Linked DNA regions of Paraglaciecola psychrophila 170. The protein of the gene in region 1 interacts with the protein of each later gene in a pairwise test. Links are inferred from orthologs where the notes say so. Each region holds a gene or a part of one and is shown on either strand. Other genes may lie near its edges.

Evidence for each region. The genes of interacting proteins can lie anywhere in the genome.
Region 2: the proteins of C427_RS21245 (region 1) and mrdA interact in binary tests that used the Escherichia coli proteins (3 or more experiments, as listed by UniProt). The link is inferred for Paraglaciecola psychrophila 170 from one-to-one orthologs.

What each region holds. Positions count from the first base shown.
Region 1 is NC_020514.1:4,847,620-4,853,111, reverse strand. The notes cover bases 957-4,124. They hold C427_RS21245 (penicillin-binding protein 1A), read left to right. Parts: upstream 957-1,290; coding sequence 1,291-3,924; downstream 3,925-4,124. Other genes in these bases: C427_RS21240 (NAD-dependent malic enzyme), read left to right, coding at 4,003-4,124; pilM (type IV pilus biogenesis protein PilM), read right to left, coding at 957-1,153. Also shown: C427_RS21255 (PilN domain-containing protein), read right to left, coding at 1-92; more of pilM, read right to left, coding at 80-956; more of C427_RS21240, read left to right, coding at 4,125-5,492. UniProt on the Escherichia coli protein: Cell wall formation. Synthesis of cross-linked peptidoglycan from the lipid intermediates.
Region 2 is NC_020514.1:3,336,845-3,340,896, forward strand. The notes cover bases 1-2,890. They hold mrdA (penicillin-binding protein 2), read left to right. Parts: upstream 1-412; coding sequence 413-2,368; downstream 2,369-2,890. Other genes in these bases: rlmH (23S rRNA (pseudouridine(1915)-N(3))-methyltransferase RlmH), read left to right, coding at 1-410; rodA (rod shape-determining protein RodA), read left to right, coding at 2,355-2,890. Also shown: more of rodA, read left to right, coding at 2,891-3,473; mltB (lytic murein transglycosylase B), read left to right, coding at 3,533-4,052. UniProt on the Escherichia coli protein: Catalyzes cross-linking of the peptidoglycan cell wall. Responsible for the determination of the rod shape of the cell. Is probably required for lateral peptidoglycan synthesis and maintenance of the correct diameter during lateral and centripetal growth.

The sequences.
Region 1 (5,492 bases):
CTTAGTGCAAGTGCCGCTAGCAAAGTCAGGTAATTCTTTTTATGCTCAGCTCTACGACCTTCGCGCCAAGGCAGTAAATTTATATGTGCCATGGTTGAAAGCTCCTACTGGCTAGACCTGCAGCAATGATAAGTTGTCCAGAGACATGTTCTAAATCTCCTTGATTGACACTATCTGCTATCACCATGTCAGTAAATGGGTTGAAACAAGTTACTTCAATACCTAAATCTGCAGTCAAGTCTTCAGGTAAGGATTTTATGTGGTCACCGCCTCCACATATTAACAAATTGCTGGGGCGAGCTTCGCCAGATACACTAGTATACAATTGTAATGCTCGGTTAATATTCTGTTGTAAGTTAGCTAAGAACATGGGGTAAGCATCTTGTTTCCATGTTTCAGGTAATGTGCCATCTGTTAATTGTTGTTCAATTTGAGAACGTTCTTGACTGTAGAGCATCGTCAAGTCTTGAATCAATGCGTCCATTCCAAAGTTGTGGTCTTTGGTATAAATAACCTTGCCATTTTTAACTGCACACATTTGTAAATGACTGGCGCCGATGTTGATACAGCAAACTGTTTTTTCAGCTTCACTTGGGTAGAAAGAGGCAACAGCTGCACCTAGGGCGTAACTTTCTACATCAACGATTTTGGCTTCGTAACCCACTTCACCCAATAAGGTGATCCTGCGGTCGACTAATTCTTTATGTACCGCACTGAGTAACACTTCGACTTTATTATTCGTGGTTTGGCTGTCACTTATCTCCTCGAAGTCGATGTATACTTCGTTTAATGGATAAGGAATCAAACTATCGGCTTCCAATTCAATTTGGCTTTCCAGTTCGTGATCAGTCTGACCGGGATCCATGTAAACAATCTTATTTAGCACAGTCGAGCCTGATACCGCTATGGCAACTAACTTGTTTTTGCCTTTGAGAGCGAGCTTCACTTTTTTAAGTGCATGGCTAACTGCTTCGAAATCTTTAATTTCACGCTCTGCAAAAGCATTACCTTGAATTGGCTCGCAGGCATAGGCTTGCAAGTTATATTGTTCACCTGACTTTTCGAGTACTACGGCTTTAATAAACCGAGTACCTATATCAAGGCCAATCATTCTTTGTATGTTAGTGCCAAAAAGGCCAAATAATTTTTTCAATTGTTAGACATCCATTTGAATAGGAATAATTCACAGCATCATTATTACGTAATTTTTTGTATTTTATGGTTCTAATAACTGTACATAGGTATAAAATGTAGATCATTTATTAGAAGTTGCCTTGGTATTATCTATCTGTGAAATTACTTAAACCCGCATTAATAGTCATTTTAGTCACATCCTTCGTTGGTACAGCTACCTTATTAGGTACCTATTTTTATATTAAAACTGACTTACCTAACGTCGACGTTCTTAAAGATGTTCGATTACAAACACCGATGCGCATTTTTACTCAAGATGGCAAACTTATCTCCCAGTATGGAGTGAAACGCCGGATCCCACTTACTCTTGAGCAGATTCCGGAACAATTAAAACAAGCTGTTATCGCCACCGAAGACAGCAGATTTTATGACCACCCGGGTATAGATCCTATCGGCATGATGCGCGCTTTAGTTAATTTAGTCGTCACAGGGGAAAAAGGGCAGGGCGGTAGTACCCTAACTATGCAAATGGCCCGAGACTTCTTCCTGACCCGCGAGAAAAAATACATCCGCAAAATACGTGAAATTATCTTAGCTTGGCATATGGAGCAACTATTAAGCAAACAAGAAATATTAGAGCTTTATTTAAATAAAGTAGAACTGGGCCACCGAGCCTTTGGTTTTGGTGCGGCGGCACAAGTCTATTACGGTAAGTCACTGAATGAGCTAACATTAGCACAAATTGCCACTATTGCAGGATTACCTCAGGCACCCTCTGCACTCAATCCTATCAGTAGTCCTGAGCGTTCAATGGTTAGAAGACGTATCGTTTTGTTACGTATGTTGGATGAAGAATACATAACTCAGGCGCAATTTGAGCAAGCTGTTAACGAGCCTGTGACCGCTAAAAAATACGGTGCAGAAATAAACCTAGATGCACCCTACTTGGCAGATATTATTTATAGTGAAATGATCGGGTTGTACGGCAAAGACAAGGCTGAAACGGGTGGCTATCAAATTTACTCTACTGCTTCATCTGATTTGCAAGCCGCGGCGCAACAAGCTGTGCGTAGAAATTTACATGATTACGATGAACGTCATGGTTATCATGGAGTTGTTAAACAACTTTGGGCATCAAATGAAACTGATGATCAAAACGGGCAGCTTTTAGAGTCTGCAAATTCTGAACTCAATAACCCAGCCCCTTGGCCCGAAGAACAAATGTTAAGTTACTTACAAGATGTAAAAACCTTTGAATCAATGCATCCCGCTATCGTTGTTAAAGTAAATGAACAAGACATCATTATTTTTAACCGACAAGGCAAGTACAGTATTATTGATTGGGATGGCTTAGATTGGGCCAGACCATTTATTAATGATGCAAAACAAGGGCAAGATCCCAAAATAGCCAGTGATATAGTGCAAGCTGGGGCACTGATTTTAATTCGACAAAGAGAAGACGATTTGCATTGGCAGCTTGCTCAATATCCGCAAGCAAGTGGTGCCTTTGTAGCACTAGACCCCAAAAACGGGGCGGCGCAAGCTGTGGTGGGGGGATACAGTTTTTATCAAAGCCAATTTAACCGTGCAACTCAAGCCAAAAGGCAAGTTGGTTCGAATATTAAACCTTTTATTTACTCAGCTGCATTAGAAAATGGTTACACCTTGGCAAGTTTGATAAACGACGCACCTATCACGCAATGGCAATCAGGTTCAGGAAATGCGTGGCGTCCTGAGAACTCTCCTGCCGAGTACGATGGCCCAATCCGAATGCGAGTGGCGTTAACTAAATCAAAAAACGTCGTATCAGTACGTCTGCTAAGGGCAGTAGGGCTGGACAATGTTGCTGAACATCTTACCCGCTTTGGTTTTAGTAAAGATGATATCCCTTTAGATGAGACCTTATCTCTAGGTTCTGGCTCCCATACCCCCCTAGAAGTGGCGACCGCTATGGCAGTCATTGCTAATGGTGGCTTCTTAATTCGGCCTCATTTTATTCAACGCATCGAAAATGAGATGGGTGAAGTACTGTGGAAAGCTAATCCAGTCAATGCTTGCAATCCTTGTGTAGCGGAGTCCCAGATTAACCACGTTAATGCAGATCCTGACGATCTTGAAGCACGGTTAGCTGCCGAATTTGGGGTTGCGCAACAGGTTGATGAGCCTGTTAAAAATATTCTCTCTGCTCCTAGGGTTATCAGTGCAGAAAATGCATTCTTGGTTGCAGAAATGATGCGCTCTGCTGTTCAAATTAATGGTGCTTGGGATAATCGTGGTACTGGATGGCGTGCCGCAATGTTGATGGACCGTCGTAGTGACATCGCCGGCAAAACGGGTACCACCAACGATGTGCGTGATACCTGGTTTAGTGGGTTTACACCAGACTTGGTGGCCACTGCATGGGTGGGGTTTGATGATAACAATCGGCGCTTAGGTCGCACCACACAAAATCAAAATTTAGTGAACAAAAACCCCACAAAATTCAACTACATTGGTAACGCACTCATCGGCAGTGAGTCAGGTGCACATGCAGCGCAACCCGCTTGGATAAGGTTTATGCAACATGCATTGGCTGGTAAACCTGAGCATTTATTGCCTATGCCCACAGATTTACTTACTGTGCGCATCGACAAGGGCACCGGCAAACTTACTAATAGAACAGATAAAACATCGATGTTTGAATACTTTACTCAAGGCACCGAGCCACAGAGTTTTGTGGCTGAAGCAGAAATTATTGACTCTGCAGATCAAGGTGAGCAAAGTAAAAAGCAGATTGAAGATATATTTTAAAGAAACAACACGCCTTCACTGGCCTATGTGGTCAGAAAGAACTGAAATAACAATATGAACAAACAGGACAATACGTTAATGGCAAATTCAGCTACAAAAAATGCGCTGTACATTCCTCACTCTGGGCCCTCACTATTAGAAACACCTTTGCTGAATAAAGGTAGCGCATTTAGTTCTGATGAACGCATTACGTTCAATTTAACTGGCCTGATCCCGCCCCGTTACGAGACCATCAAAGAGCAAGTTGACCGAGCTTATATGCAGTATTCCAGCTTTGATGAGCCAATCAATAAGCATATCTATTTGCGTGCTATTCAAGACAATAACGAGACCTTGTATTACCGATTAATTAAAGAACACATCGACGAAATGATGCCCATTATCTATACCCCAACAGTGGGTGATGCCTGTGAGCAGTTTTCGGATATTTACCGTAGTTCTCGTGGATTGTTTATTTCGTATTCTGAACGTCATCAAATGGATGATATTTTGCGTAACGCTACTAAGCGTAAGGTGAAGGTTATCGTTGTGACTGATGGAGAACGTATCTTAGGTTTGGGTGACCAAGGAATAGGCGGTATGGGTATTCCGATTGGTAAGTTATCTTTGTATACCGCCTGTGGTGGTATTAGCCCTGCTTATACCTTGCCCGTTATGTTAGATGTAGGCACCAATAATGAAAAGTTGTTAGCCGACCCTATGTATATGGGGGCGCGCCACAACCGTATTGGTCAAGCAGAGTATGACGAATTTGTAGATATGTTTGTTAAGGCTATTCATCGCAGATGGCCTGAAGTTATGCTGCAATTTGAGGATTTTGCTCAACCTAATGCTATGCCTTTACTCGAACGTTATAGAGACAAAATTTGCTGTTTTAATGACGACATACAAGGCACCGCCGCAGTTGCAGTGGGAACCATATTGGCCGCTTGCAAAAGCAAAAAATCTAAATTGTCTGAACAGAAAGTGGCCTTTGTTGGTTCAGGGTCCGCTGGTTGTGGTATTGCAGAGCAAATTATTCAACAAATGTGTAGAGAAGGAATTTCAGACGCTCAAGCACGAGGTCAAGTATTTATGATCGACCGATTTGGCTTGCTTACCGAAGGCATGCAAGGTCTGCGAGATTTCCAACAACGTCTGGTCCAGCCATCTGATGCAATTAAAGAATGGTCTTATAGTGGTGAGTTTGCGTCACTGCTAGATGTGGTTAATTGTGCTCAACCGGATATTTTAATCGGTGTGTCTGGGCAGGCAGGGCTATTTACGGAACAAGTTATCCGTAGCATGAAAAAACACTGTGAATTACCGATTATTTTCCCCTTAAGTAATCCTTCACGCCAAGTTGAAGCAACACCACAGCAGGTTATTGAATGGACTGATGGCAAGGTCATTGTTGCCACAGGTAGTCCCTTCAATCCTGTTGAATACCAAGGCAAAATCTATCCCATTGCTCAGTGTAATAATAGCTATATCTTCCCCGGTATTGGCTTAGGTGTGATTGCTGGCAAAGCCAGTTTGATCAGCGACGAAATGTTAATGGCAGCCAGTGCAGCATTGGCCGAAGCATC
Region 2 (4,052 bases), 1.5 Mb from region 1 along the record:
CGGAATATTGCAGACGTTTCCCTGCCGATATGCCTTTGCAGATCACCGAAGTAGTCGCCGGTAAGCGTGGCAAAAACGCTGATATCAAACGTATCTTACAAAAAGAAGGAGAATTAACCCTAGCTGCCATTCCCAAAGGCAACAGAGTCGTCACCTTAGAAGTCACAGGTGTACCTTGGGACACCCCAAAATTGGCTAAAACCATGCAAAGTTGGCAAATGGACGGACGGGACGTCAGTTTATTAATTGGAGGACCAGAAGGTTTAGCTCCTGAATGTATAAAAATTTCTGAACAAAAGTGGTCATTGTCGAGTCTTACTTTGCCACATCCATTAGTTCGCATAATTGTAGCTGAGAGCCTGTACCGAGCTTGGTCAATTAATAATAACCATCCTTACCATAGAGAATAAAATTGCCTTCACCGCGTATCCTCATTAAAGACCATTCAGCGGAAGCCAACCTTTTTGCTAGGCGAACGTTTATTGGACTATTTGTGGTCATTGTGATGATCGTTATGGTGTTGACAAATTTGTATTATTTACAAATAAGTCGATTCGAGGATTACCAAACACGAGCAGACGGTAACCGCATAAAAGTATTACCAGTAGCGCCTAATCGTGGCTTAATTTATGACCGTAATGGTATATTGCTAGCAGAAAACCGTCCGGTTTTTAGTCTTCAAGTTATTCCAGAGGAAATTGATGATCTAGATTTAACGATTAATGAATTGAGCATTTTATTAGATATTGACGCAGAAGATGTAAGTGATTTTTATCGAGACTTAAAAGGCACTAGACGTTTTAAACCGGTTAATCTGATCAACCGTTTAAAGTCCAAAGAGGTCGCACTTTTTTCTGCACAGCAACATAAATATCCAGGTATATCCATCGAAGCTAGACTCGCTCGTTATTATCCGTATGGCAGTGCCTTGACCCATGTAATAGGTTACGTTGCAAAGATTAACAAAAAAGATTTACAAAAACTCAGTGAAGCTGGATTTGAAGCAAACTATGCTGCCACTTATGACATTGGGAAAAGAGGTGTAGAAAAATATCACGAAGAAAAACTCCATGGGAAAGTCGGATTTCAAGAAGTGGAAGTGAATAATCAAGGTAGAATTATCCGCATATTGGACTTTAATCCACCTGCTCCCGGTCAAGATATCGTCCTAAATATTGATATGACTTTACAACTGGAAGCCGAAAAGGCCTTTGCCGGTAAGAAAGGTTCTGTTGTTGCCATTGACCCCCGAGATGGAGGTGTACTAGCGTTATACAGCAGTCCAAGTTACGACCCGAATCTGTTTGTACATGGCATCAGCAGTAAGAATTACAAAAAATTACTCACCTCAGACCGCCCTTTGTTCAACCGTGCAACGCAGGGGCAATATCCCCCTGCATCAACAGTTAAACCTTTATTAGCATTGACTGGACTTGAAGAGAGAGTCATTACCCCTGAATATCGGATTCATGACTTTGGTAAATATCAATTAAAAAATGTTGAACGTGTTTGGCGAGACCATAATCCATGGGGCCATGGATGGGTAGATGTGACAAAAGCCATCGAAGTTTCCTGTGATATTTTCTTCTATGATTTGGCTTACAAATTAGGTATTGATCGGATCAGCGAAAGCATGAATGAATTTGGGTTTGGTGATTATACCGGTATCGACTTGCATGAAGAAGCCGATGGTATTATGCCGAGCAGAGGCATTGTAAAAGCCTTGTTTAACCGCCCTTGGTATATTGGTGACACCATCAACGTAGGCATAGGACAAAGTTATTGGACAACGACGCCGATTCAACTCACACAGTCAATAGCCAATCTAGTCAACAAAGGTAGGCGTATAATTCCACAAATCATACGCGGTAATATGCAAAAAGATAAAGTCATTTTACAGGCCGTTAAAGAACGGCGCCCCATAGCCATAAAAGACGAACGCAACTGGGATATAGTATTGGATGCTATGTATGGAACAGTAAATCGAAAAGGCTCTGCACGTGAGGCATTTAGAGGGGCTAATTACATATCCGCAGGTAAAACAGGCACTGCCCAATTAGTATCTATTGCCCAAGACGAGAAATATGATGCATCAAAGCTCTCCAAGAAAAACCACGATAACGCTATGTATGTAGGTTATGCCCCCTACGACAAACCACAAATAACAGTCACTGTTGTTTTAGAAAATGCAGGGCACGGCGGTGCTGAAGCAGCACCTATCGCTCGAAAAATAATGGATAATTTCTTTAAAGATCAAACCTTTCCTGAACACAAAGTTATTGAGTATTTAGGACAAGAACCAGAGGAAATAGAGCTATCAAAAGCCGAACTTAAACCCGTCGTGGAGCCCCCTGATGCTGAGAACTAAACTAGCTTCTAACAGTCGTTCCTTTTGGAACAGAATACATTGTGATGGCATGCTGCTATTGGGACTACTCGTGCTAATGGTGGTGGGATTAATCACTATTTACTCTGCAGGAGGACAAGACATAGGCCTTATTCAAAGGCAATTAACACGTCTTGCGCTGGCTCTAGGTGTAATGTTAGTTGTGGCGCAAATCCCTCCAATGGCTTATCAAAAATTATCCGTTTATTTTTATGTCATTGGCATAGGCATGTTAATCGCTGTTTTAGTAGTCGGTGTATCCAGTAAAGGAGCACAGCGTTGGTTAGATTTAGGCGTGTTTCGCTTTCAACCTTCAGAAATCATGAAACTAGCGGTTCCTATGATGGTCGCTTGGTATATCAGTCGATTTAACTTACCACCTAGAACCTGGCATATACTGGTTGGCTTCGCTTTAGTAGCCCTACCCACTTTGTTAATTGCTCGCCAGCCGGATTTGGGCACCTCGCTTCTGATTGCATGCTCAGGCGTTTTTGCGTTGTTTTTAGCTGGCATGAGCTGGCGTTTCATATCATTTGTTGCTGTTGCAACGTCTGCTTTCACGCCTATTATGTGGATATTTTTGATGCAAGATTATCAAAAACAACGGGTGCTTACATTTCTCAATCCGGAATCTGATCCACTAGGTTCAGGCTATCACATCATTCAATCGCAAATCGCTATTGGCTCAGGTGGGGCGCAAGGTAAAGGCTGGCTACAAGGCACCCAATCTCAGTTGGAGTTTTTACCCGAACGCCACACTGATTTTATTTTTGCGGTGTTCAGTGAAGAATTTGGTTTTTGGGGTGTCGTTGGGCTGCTGGCAATCTACGCATTTATTGTTATTAGAGGTATGTTGATAGCTGTGAAGGCCCAAGATGCATTTAGTAAAATTTTAGCAGGTAGCATTACCCTGACCTTTTTTGTTTATGTGTTTGTGAATATGGGCATGGTTTCGGGGATTTTACCCGTAGTGGGTGTACCTTTACCCTTAGTTAGCTATGGCGGTACTTCTATGGTGACTCTGTTAGCAGGTTTTGGTATTTTGATGGCCATCAGTACTCAAAAAAGAATTATGTCCCGAGGGTAACTGTATCTGTAACCTTAAACGTTTAGATTAAACAAAAGACTCAACCTTCAAGGAGAACCATGAAGTTATTTAAATCGTTTTTAGCATTAGGCTTGTATGTCACAAGCTTGAGTATCCAAGCTTCGCCTTTAGAACTGCAAAAGCAGTTTATTGATATGATGGTAGATAAACATCAGTTCGAACGAGAAGTAGTTGAATCGACTTTGAAAAAAGCCATCAAAAACGAGGCCATTTTACAGTCTATTGCTAAGCCATGGGAGGCTAAACCTTGGTATCAGTATTACCCCATATTTCTCACAGAAAAACGCCTCACCAAAGGTTTAGCATTCTGGAGAACTCATCAAAATGCCTTAGCCCGTGCAGAACAAGAAACCGGTGTGCCCGCTGAAATCATTGTAGCAATCATAGGTGTTGAATCTTTTTATGGCACTTACCAAGGTAAATATTCGGTTCTCGATGCGCTGGTCACTTTGGGTTTTCACTATCAGCCAAGGGCTAAGTTTTTTCGAAGCGAATTAGCACAATTATTCTTATTAGCTAAAGAAGAAAACTTTGAGATAACAGAGCTTAAAGGTTCTT